Regions from separate parts of the Streptomyces sp. NPDC051064 genome, predicted to be linked through region 2. Evidence: riboswitches for the same ligand, from Rfam matches in the RefSeq annotation. Region 2 holds a riboswitch; the other holds the start of a gene.

Region 1 (5,286 bases), on a different contig from region 2:
CCCCGATCACGAGGGCGATCAGGGTCGCGACCAGTGCGTAACGCAGGGAGTTCCCGATGGCGTCGAGCGGCGGGACCAGGAAGGTGGAGCCGCCGGCGTCGGCCGACTGCAGCGCGCGGTAGAAGCCGAAGCCGTAGCCGCCCGAGGTGTCCAGGGAGCGTTCCACCAGTACACCGAGCGGCACCACGATCAGCAGCAGGACGGTCAGCAGTACCCCGCCGAGCAGCGCCCACTGCCCTGCTCCGTGCGGGCGGCGGGAGGTCTGGGCCGCGTCGACGAGCTTCAGCGCGGTCTCCCGGCGCCGTACGGTCCAGGCGTGGACGGCGAGGATCCCTCCGACAGCGGCGAACTGAATCAGGGTCAGCACGGCGGCCGTCGGCAGGTCGAGCAGCTGAGCGGTCTGCCGGTAGATCTCCACCTCCAGCGTGGAGTAGGCCGGACCGCCGAGGATCTGGACGACCCCGAAGGAGGTGAAGGTGAAGAGGAAGACCATCAGAGCCGCCGCGGCCACGGCCGGGGCGAGCGCGGGCAGGGTGACACGCCGCCAGGCGGCGAGGCGGCCGGCCCCGAGCACCCGGGCGGCCTCCTCCTGCCGGGGGTCGAGCTGGGACCACAGGCCGCCGACGGTCCGTACGACCACCGCGTAGTTGAAGAACACATGGGCGAGCAGGATCGCCCACACGGTCGTGTCGAGGCGGATCCCCCAGAGTTCGTCGAGGAACCCGCCGCGCCCCAGCAGCGCCAGGAACGCCGTGCCCACGACGACGGTGGGCAGGACGAACGGCACGGTCACGACGGCACGCAGCAGCTGCTTGCCGGGGAAGTCGAAACGGGCGAAGACATAGGCGCCGGGCAGTGCGATCAGCAGGGTGAGCACGGTCGAGGCGAGGGCCTGCCAGGTGGTGAACCAGAGGACGTCGAGGATGTCCGGCCGGCTCAGCACCGTGCCGATCCGGCCGAACTGCCAGTCTCCGTCCGTCTTCAGGCCCCGGCCGACGATGGCGACGACCGGATAGGCGAAGAACAGCGCGAAGAACGCGACAGGCACGGCCATGAGACCGAGCCGCACCGCGTTCCCCCTCCACGGGGGCCGCGCGACTACTTCACGACGAGCGAGGACCACGACTGGACCCACTGCTCACGGTTCTTGGCGATCTTCTCCGGTGCGACGGTCTCCGGCTTGTCGACGGTGGCCCCGAACTTCGTGAAGAGCTCCGGCAGCTTCGCGTCCTTCACCACCGGGTTCACGAACATGTTCAGCGGCATGTCCTCCTGGAACCGCTTGCTGATCAGGAAGTCCAGGAGCGCCTTGCCGCCTGCCTCGTTCTTCGCACCGTCCAGCAGTCCGGCGAACTCGATCTGGCGGAAGCAGGTGCCGGTGGCGACACCGGTCGGGGCCTCGCTGGGCTGCGGATCGGCGTACAGCACCTCGACGGGCGGGCTGGAGGCGTACGAGACGACGAGCGGCCGGTCGGCCTTGGCCTTCTTACCGCCCGCGGAGCCGGAGAACTCCTCGTTGTAGGCCTGCTCCCAGCCGTCGACGACCTTGACGCCGTTGCTCTTCAGCTTCTTCCAGTAGTCCTGGTAGCCGCTCTCGCCCTGACTGGCGACGGTGCCGAGGAGGAAGCCGAGGCCGGGTGACGAGGTCGCGGCGTTCTCGGTGACGAGGAGGTTCTTGTACGCGGGCTTCAGGAGGTCGTCGAAGGAGTTCGGCGGGGCGAGCTTCTTGTCGGCGAAGTACTGCTTGTCGTAGTTGACGCAGATGTCGCCGGTGTCGATGGGTGTGACCCGGTGCTTGTCGGCGTCGAGCTGGGTGTCGGCCGCGACGCGGTCCAGGCCCTTCGCCTCGTACGGCGTGAACAGGCCGTTGTCCAGGGCACGGGAGAGCAGGGTGTTGTCGGCGCCGAAGAACACGTCGCCACGCGGGGAGCCCTTGGTCAGGATCTCCTGGTTGAGCGCTGCCCCGGCGTCACCGCTCTTCAGCACCTTGACCTTGTAGCCGGTCTCCTTGGTGAACGCCTTCAGGACGGCGTCCGAGGCGTTGAACGAGTCGTGGCTGACGAGGGTGACGGTCTTCGAACCGGTTCCCGTGTCACCGGAAGACTTGTCGTCGGAGCCCCCGCAGCCCGCGAGCGCGGTGACTCCGAGCGCGGCGGCGAGCGCGGTCGCCGCGTACTTCGTCGTGGTGTTCATGGTGATGTCCTCCTGGAGGTGACCAGGAAGAGACGCGGCCCTGCCCGCTCGGCGAGCGGGCAGGGCGCAACAGCTTGAGTAAGGTCCGAACTTCCTACCCGGAATGACCCGGGCGAGGTTCAGAGGGTCTGCGGCCGACCTGTCCTCGGTGCCGCACTCTCAGCGCTGTGGCGCTCCCCTGTCGGAATATGAAGTTGCTTTCCCGGCCAGGCTACACCGGCCGGATCACGCCGGACCGGCCGGATCCAGCCCGTACGCGGGACCGCCTCAGCGCTCGGACGCCGCCAGCTGCCCGCAGGCGCCGTCGATCTCCTGGCCGCGGGTGTCCCGGACGGTGACCGGCACACCATGGGCGGCGATCGCTTCGACGAAGGCCTTCTCGTCCTCGGGCCGCGATGCGGTCCACTTGGACCCCGGCGTCGGGTTGAGCGGGATGAGGTTGACGTGCACCCGCTTGCCCTTGAGCAGCCGGCCCAGCCGGTCGCCCCGCCAGGCCTGGTCGTTGATGTCGCGGATGAGCGCGTACTCGATGGAGATGCGGCGCCCCGACTTCTCCGCGTACTCCCACGCGGCGTCCAGGACCTCACCGACCTTCCAGCGGGTGTTCACGGGGACGAGGGTGTCGCGCAGTTCGTCGTCCGGAGCGTGCAGCGAGACCGCGAGGCGGCACTTGAAGCCCTCGTCGGCGAAGCGGAGCATCGCCGGCACCAGACCCACCGTGGACACGGTGATCCCGCGCTGCGACAGCCCGAGGCCGTCCGGCTCCGGGTCGGTCAGCCGGCGGATCGCCCCGACCACGCGCTTGTAGTTGGCCAGCGGCTCGCCCATGCCCATGAAGACGATGTTGGACAGCCGCGCAGGCCCGCCCGGGACCTCCCCGTCGCGCAGGGCCCGCATGCCGTCCACGATCTGGTGCACGATCTCGGCGGTCGACAGATTACGGTCGAGTCCCGCCTGCCCGGTGGCGCAGAACGGGCAGTTCATCCCGCAGCCGGCCTGTGACGAGATGCACATGGTCACCCGGTCCGGGTAGCGCATGAGGACGGACTCGACGAGCGTGCCGTCGTGCAGCTTCCAGAGCGTCTTGCGGGTGGTGTCGTCGTCGCAGCTGATGTGGCGCATCACCGACATCAGGTCGGGGAACATCGCCTCGGCGAGCTTCTCCCGCGACGCGGCCGGGATGTTGGTCCACTCCGCCGGGTCGTGCGCGTACCGCGTGAAGTAGTGCTGCGACAGCTGCTTGGCACGGAAGGGCTTCTCGCCGGTCGCGGCGACTGCTTCCTTGCGCTCGTCGGGGGTGAGGTCGGCGAGGTGCCGCGGCGGCCGCTTGGCTCCACGGGGCGCGACGAAAGTGAGTTCTCCGGGCTTAGGCATGGTTCCTCCAGTGTTACAGACACGCCGCGGTCCCAGAGACCTCCGCAGGCTCAGGAGAGGTGAGGGGCCGGTGGCCTCGGGCACCCTCGGCCGCCATCAGCCGACGTAGGCGCCCCCGACGGCCCTGGGACGGCTCGGCGCGCTTGCGGGAACCGTGACCGATCGCACGGCGGGAGGGAGGCGCACACGGGCACCCGAAATCGCATGCGCGTCCGAGTCGGTGGCCCGTCCTGCCCGCTGTCAGGCCTTACCGGGCTCCCGGCGGCCCGGCTTCGGCAATCGGACCACCGCGGTGCCCATCGCCAGGTCCACCGTGGTCCGGTTCGGAGGCGCGCCGTCCTCCTCGTCGTCGCGCATCAGAAGAGCCGACTGCCGTTCCTTGAGCTCGTTCTGCTTCCCCGGCGAGAAGCTCGCGTGCAGTTGCTCGAATCCTGTCGCGGAGATCTGCCCCTGGCGGGCGCCGTTGCGCCAGGGGAGGACGCCCGCACGGCCCGCACGCAGCAGAAGCTGATCGACGAAGGCCAGGAGCGTCAGGCCGACGACCAGCCCGGGGAGGGTCATGAATACGGCGAATTCCATGCTGCCAGTATCTGCGGACCGCCCACGGGCGACCAGGGGTACGGAGCCACGGCACACACGCGGAATGTCCCCGCCCGGGGCGCGGGCACACGCAGCCCATGACCCTCATGTGCCGTCAGCAGTCGAACTCGCCGAGCGCTGGCAGGGCCCCCGTGGTTCACATGGGCATTCCTGGGGGTGTGGTCCCTATGCGGGGTGTACATCCTCGTACGGCTCCGCAGGAACGGCTGGAAGTTTCCCCGACGCCGTTGAGCACGCTCGGAGGGCCCGCCGGACGGCGGGCCCTCCGAGAGAGCGGGGCGCGGACCCGAGGGCCTCAGCCCGCTCCGACGAACAGCACCAGCAGCAGCCATACGACCGGGGCGCTCGGCAGCAGCGAGTCGAGCCGGTCCATGATGCCGCCGTGGCCGGGCAGCAGCGTGCCCATGTCCTTGATCCCCAGGTCCCGCTTGATCATGGACTCGCCGAGATCCCCCAGCGTGGCGCTGGCGGCGACGGCGAGGCCCATCAGCAGGCCCTGCCACCAGCTCCCGCCGTCGATCAGGAACTCCATGCACAGGGCGCCGGCCACCATCGCGAAGGCGACCGCGCCGAACAGGCCCTCACGGGTCTTCCCGGGGCTGATGCGGGGTGCCAGCTTGTGCGTGCCGAAGCGCCAGCCGACGGCGTACGCGCCGGTGTCGCTGACCACGGTCAGCAGGAGGAAGGTCAGCACACGCCAGGCACCGTCGTCCGCGGTGAGCATCATCGCGACGAACGTCGCCAGGAACGGCACATAGAACACGGCGAAGACGCCCGCCGTGACGTCCTTGAGGTACCCCTCGGGGGGCTCCGTCATCCGCCACACGAGCACCGCGAGGGCGGTGAGCGCCATCGCGACCCAGGCGCCCTCCGCCTCCCGCACATAGCCGGCGACCACCATCGCGGCGCCGCCGACGGCGAGCGGCACGAGCGGGGCGTTGATGCCCTTGCGCTCCTTGAGGCGGGACGTGAGCTCCCACAGGCCGACCACCACCGCCAGCACGACCACGCCGACGAAGACCGCCTTGACGATGAACAGGGAGCCGACGACGAGCGCACCGAGACCGACACCGACACCTATGGCGGCACGCAGATCACGCCCCGCACGCTTCTTGGGCG
Region 2 (5,286 bases):
GAGGAGTCGGCGGCCCGCTCCGGGTCGATCCGCGCCCCCGCCTCGACGAGTTTGCGCCCCTGCGCCAGGTCGCGGGGCCTGCTGACGGCCAGCACGGCGACCAGGACCCCCTGGCGCAGCCAGCAGACCGTCCAGGACGGGTCACCCGGGTCGCCCCGCCACAGCAGCGTGTCGGCACCCGCGTGATGGCCGGCGTACTGCACGAAGCGGCCGAACTGCTCGGACCAGAAGTAGGGCACCGGGTCGTACGTCCTGACCGCACCGTCCGCGAGGGCGGCGGCGACCGTCCGCGGCCCCTGGAGCGCGTTGTCCCAGTGGTGGACCAGCAGCCGCTCCCCGTAGCGGGCGGACGGGAAGGAGGCGCAGTCGCCCACGGCGTAGACATCGGGCAGCGACGTGCGGAGCGCGCTGTCCGCGGTGACCGAGCCGTCGGGGCCGAGTGCGATGCCCGAGCCCGCGAGCCACGCGGTGGCGGGCCTGGCACCGATGCCGACGACCACCGCCCCGGCGGGGATCACCCGGCCGTCCGCGAGGTGGACGGCGCCCTGTTCGACGCGTGCGACCCGGGCGCCGGTGAGGAGTTCGGCTCCGCTCTCGGCGTACCAGGCGGCCATCGGCTCGGCGACCTCGGCGGGCATCGTGCCCGCGAGGGGACGGCCGGCGGCCTCCACGACGGTGACCGCGCACCCGGCCGCGCGGGCCGCCGTGGCGAACTCGGCGCCGATCCAGCCCGCGCCGACGACGACCACGTCGTGCTGCCGCTCCAGGACGGGCCGCAGCCGTGCCGCGTCGTCGAGGGTGCGCAGCAGATGGACGCCCGGCACGCCCTCGGAACCGGGCAGTGCGACGGGTTCCGCTCCGGTGGCGAGGATCAGGACGTCGTAGGCGACAGGCCCCTCCGGAGTGTCCAGTTCGTGCGCCCCGGCACGCAGTCCGGCCACGTCGAGACCCAGGCGCAGAGTGATGTCCAGGGCCTCGAAGTCGACGTCGAAGGCGGAGTCCTCCGCCTTGCCGAGCAGGACCGCCTTGGACAGGGGCGGCCTGTCGTACGGCTGGTGGGGTTCGGCCCCGATCAGGGTGACCGGGCCGGTGAAGCCCTGTTCGCGCAGGGCCACGGCCGTCTGCACTCCGGCCATGCCGGCGCCCACGATCACGACTCCGCTCGGCCGCTCTCCCGCTGCCGGGTCCTGTGTTGTCTGCTCGCTCACCTGTCCACCCTAGGGCCTCCCGTCCGGATCACGCCGGGCTCGTGGGACCTGGCCGGCGACCGGCGGGAGGACGGTCCGCCGGCCGAACGGGCCACGGGTGCCGGTCCCTTACCGGCTGCGAGGGGTGGGGTCTAGGCTGGCCACCGTAAGGCACTCGCGGGAGTCCGGGCGTACCGGGCTGAGAGGGAGGCTGGCCGGCCTCCGACCGTACGAACCTGATCCGGGTCATGCCGGCGAAGGGAGGGGCTGGACGCCCATGCGTATCTCCGCAGACAGTTCCGACGTCCTGGTCGTCGGAGGCGGCATCATCGGGCTGGTGACCGCCTGGCGGTCGGCCCAGCACGGCCTGCGCACCACGCTGGCCGATCCCGCGCCGGGCGGCGGCGCCGCCCAGGTCGCGGCCGGGATGCTCGCCGCCGTCACCGAACTCCACTACGGCGAGCAGACGCTGCTCGGTCTCAACGTGGCTTCCGCCGCACGCTATCCGGCGTTCGTGGCCGAGCTGGAGGAGGCGAGCGGGCAGGAGACCGGCTTCCGCGCCTGCGGCACCCTGTCCGTCGCGCTGGACTCGGACGACCGGGCGCATCTGCGGGAGCTGCACGCTCTGCAGCAGCGTTCCGGTCTGGAGTCCGAGTGGCTGAGCGGCCGCGAGTGCCGCCGTCTGGAACCGATGCTCGCCCCCGGCGTGCGCGGCGGGCTGCGCGTCGTCGGCGACCACCAGGTGGATCCCAGGCGGCTGGCCTCGGCCCTGGTCACCGCGTGCGAGCGGGCGGGAGTGGTCTTCCGCCGTGCCTGGGCCCAGCGGCTCTCCGTCACGGGCGGCAGCGCGACGGGAGCGGTCCTGGCGGACGGCACCGAGCTCGCGGCCGGCCAGGTGGTACTCGCCGGCGGCAGCCTCAGCGGCCGGCTCCAGGGCGTTCCCGAGGCGGTCCTGCCGCCGGTACGCCCGGTCAAGGGCCAGGTGCTGCGGCTGACCGTGCCTCCGGCCTACGCCCCCTTCCTCAGCCGGACGGTGCGGGCGGTCGTGCGCGGCAGCCAGGTCTATCTGGTCCCCCGTGCCAACGGTGAGCTGGTGGTCGGCGCGACCACGGAGGAGATGGGCTGGGACACGACGGTCACCGCGGGCGGGGTGTACGAGCTGCTGCGGGACGCCCATGAGCTGATGCCCGGCATCACGGAGCTCCCGCTGACCGAGACCCGGGCCGGTCTGCGGCCCGCCTCGCCGGACAACGCGCCGCTGCTGGGGCCCACGGCACTGCCCGGACTGCACCTCGCCACCGGGCACCACCGCAACGGGGTGCTGCTGACCCCTGTCACCGGCGATGTGATGGCCCATGTGCTGACCACCGGCGAGCTGCCCGAGCTGGGCCGCCCCTTCGCGCCGCGCCGCTTCGCCGCCGTCTCCCCGGAGAGCTCACCGGCCTCCTCCCCCGAAGAAACCGCCCCCGCGCCGCAGGAGCAGCCCGTATGACACAGCCCGCGCCCGCCGCCGTCCCGGGTTCCGAGCCCGAGGCCGGTTCCGTGCCCGCTTCCGAGTCCGTGCCCGTGTCCGAGTCCGTTTCCGAGTCCGTTTCCGTGTCCGTCAACGGGGAAGGCCGCACCGTGCCCGCCGGCACCGCGCTGGACACGTTGGTCGCGGCGCTGACCACAGCGCCCTCCGGGGTCGCCGCCGCGGTGAACGAGGCCGTCGTCCCCCGCGGCCAGTGGTCCGCCACCACGCTCGCCGACGGCGACCGCGTCGAGGTCCTCACCGCGGTCCAGGGAGGCTGACCATGTCCGACGATCTCTTCACGCTCGGTTCCACCGCGTTCTCGTCCCGGCTGATCATGGGGACGGGCGGGGCGCCCAGCCTCGACGTACTGGAGCGCTCCCTGATCGCTTCGGGCACCGAGCTGACCACCGTGGCGATGCGCCGGCTCGACCCGACCGTGCAGGGCTCGGTGCTCTCCGTCCTGGAACGCCTCTCCGTCCAGGTCCTGCCGAACACCGCGGGCTGTTTCACCGCGGGCGAGGCCGTGCTGACCGCCAGGCTGGCCAGGGAGGCGCTGGGCACCGACTGGATCAAGCTGGAGGTCGTGGCCGACGAGCGGACCCTCCTGCCCGACCCGATCGAGCTGCTGGACGCCGCCGAGATCCTGGTCGACGACGGCTTCACGGTCCTGCCGTACACCAACGACGACCCGGTTCTGGCCCGCAAGCTCCAGGACGTGGGGTGCGCGGCGATCATGCCGCTCGGCTCCCCCATCGGTTCCGGGCTCGGCATCCGCAACCCCCACAACTTCCAGCTGATCGTCGAGCAGGCCGCGGTCCCGGTGATCCTGGACGCCGGCGCCGGGACGGCCTCGGACGCGGCGCTGGCGATGGAACTCGGCTGTGCCGCTGTGATGCTCGCCTCGGCGGTGACCCGGGCGCAGGAGCCCGAGCTGATGGCGGCGGCGATGCGCCACGCGGTGGACGGCGGACGGCTGGCGTACCGGGCGGGACGCATCCCGCGCCGCCATTTCGCGGAGGCGTCCTCGCCGGCGGAGGGCCGCGCGGTGCTGGATCCGGAGCGCCCGGCCTTCTGAGGGCCGTGCACCGGCGGGGGTCTCCCCGTCACAGCACGCGCATGCCCCTGTCACGGCTCGGCACCGGAACGGTCCCCGGGATGCCTGGCCCACTCCGTGGTGTCCGTGGCAGCTCGTAGACTCGCCCCGTGGACACGACCCTCCAGGACCCCCTCGTCGGGCAGCTGCTCGACGGCCGCTACCGCATCGATGCGCGCATCGCCGTCGGCGGTATGGCCACGGTCTACCGGGCCGTGGACACCAGGCTCGACCGGGTGCTCGCCCTCAAGGTGATGCACCCGGCGCTGGCGACCGACGCGGCGTTCGTCGAACGCTTCATCCGCGAGGCCAAGTCCGTCGCCCGGCTCGCCCACCCCAATGTGGTGGCCGTCTTCGACCAGGGCGCCCAGGGCGCGTATGTGTACCTGGCGATGGAGTACGTCGCCGGGTGCACCCTGCGCGACGTCCTGCGCGAGCGGGGGGCACTGCAGCCCCGGGCGGCGCTGGACATCCTCGAACCGGTGCTGGCCGCCCTCGGCGCCGCGCACCGGGCGGGCTTCGTCCACCGCGACATGAAGCCGGAGAACGTCCTGATCGGGGACGACGGCCGGGTGAAGGTCGCCGACTTCGGTCTCGTACGCGCTGTGGGAACCGCCACGGACACCACCGGCTCGCTCCTGGGCACGGTCTCGTACCTCGCTCCGGAGCAGATCGAGCAGGGCACGGCCGACACCCGGTCCGACGTGTACGCCTGCGGTGTGGTGCTCTACGAGATGCTGACCGGCGGCAAGCCCCATGGCGGTGACACCGCCGCCCAGGTCATCTACCAGCATCTGAACGAGGACGTCCCGGCGCCGTCCGGCGCCGTTCCGGACCTGGCCGCCGGGCTGGACGAGCTGGTGGCCGCCGCGACGGCGCGCAACCCCGACGTCCGTCCGTCCGACGCGGTGGCCCTGCTCGCGCAGTCCCGTGAGATACGGGCGGCTCTCACCGAGGAGCAGCTCGACGCGATGCCTCCGCAGGCCATCACGGAGGGGCACGACGGCGCCGAGGACCGTACGAGCGTGATCCCCAGGGTGATCCCGGCCGGCCAGGGCACCGCGCACCACACCAGCCGGCTGGAGATGCCCCCGTCCTCGCCCCGGGAGCCCGGGCGGGGTCGACGCGGACCCTTCGCCGGCCGCGGCCGGCGCGGGACGCTCGCCGTGCTCGTCGCCGTCCTCCTGGTGCTGGGGGCAGGCGTGGGCGTCTGGTACATCAACTCGGGGCAGTTCACCCGGGTCCCGTCCCTCCTGGGCCAGACCCAGAGCGCTGCCGAGAAGCGGCTCGCGGAGGAGGGGCTGGACCTGAGGGGTGTCGAGCGCTCCTACAGCGACACGGTGAAGCGCGGCACGGTGATCAGCAGCGATCCGGGCTCCGGCGAGCGCATCCGGGGCAACGACGCGGTGAAGCTGGTGATCTCGCGCGGCCCGGAGATCGTGAAGGTCCCCGATGTCGAGGCGCTCGCCCTCGCCGAGGCACGGCGTGAGCTG

Evidence for each region. A riboswitch is a leader RNA that binds a small molecule or an ion and turns the genes downstream of it on or off. The one in region 2 is predicted to bind thiamine pyrophosphate.
Region 1: another riboswitch for thiamine pyrophosphate. It lies ahead of ACIBCU_RS35980 (thiamine ABC transporter substrate-binding protein); the one in region 2 lies ahead of thiO (glycine oxidase ThiO).

What each region holds. Positions count from the first base shown of each region.
Region 1 is NZ_JBITFK010000014.1:90,745-96,030, reverse strand. Features, by position in the region: gene ACIBCU_RS35985 (ABC transporter permease) at 1-1,054, opposite strand, end outside; gene ACIBCU_RS35980 (thiamine ABC transporter substrate-binding protein) at 1,099-2,193, opposite strand; TPP riboswitch at 2,267-2,383, opposite strand; gene rlmN (23S rRNA (adenine(2503)-C(2))-methyltransferase RlmN) at 2,461-3,567, opposite strand; gene ACIBCU_RS35970 (DUF6191 domain-containing protein) at 3,808-4,146, opposite strand; gene ACIBCU_RS35965 (phosphatidate cytidylyltransferase) at 4,463-5,286, opposite strand, start outside.
Region 2 is NZ_JBITFK010000001.1:372,677-377,962, forward strand. Features, by position in the region: gene ACIBCU_RS01715 (NAD(P)/FAD-dependent oxidoreductase) at 1-1,208, opposite strand, end outside; TPP riboswitch at 1,355-1,467, shown strand; gene thiO (glycine oxidase ThiO) at 1,465-2,679, shown strand; gene thiS (sulfur carrier protein ThiS) at 2,676-2,978, shown strand; gene ACIBCU_RS01730 (thiazole synthase) at 2,981-3,775, shown strand; gene pknB (Stk1 family PASTA domain-containing Ser/Thr kinase) at 3,904-5,286, shown strand, end outside.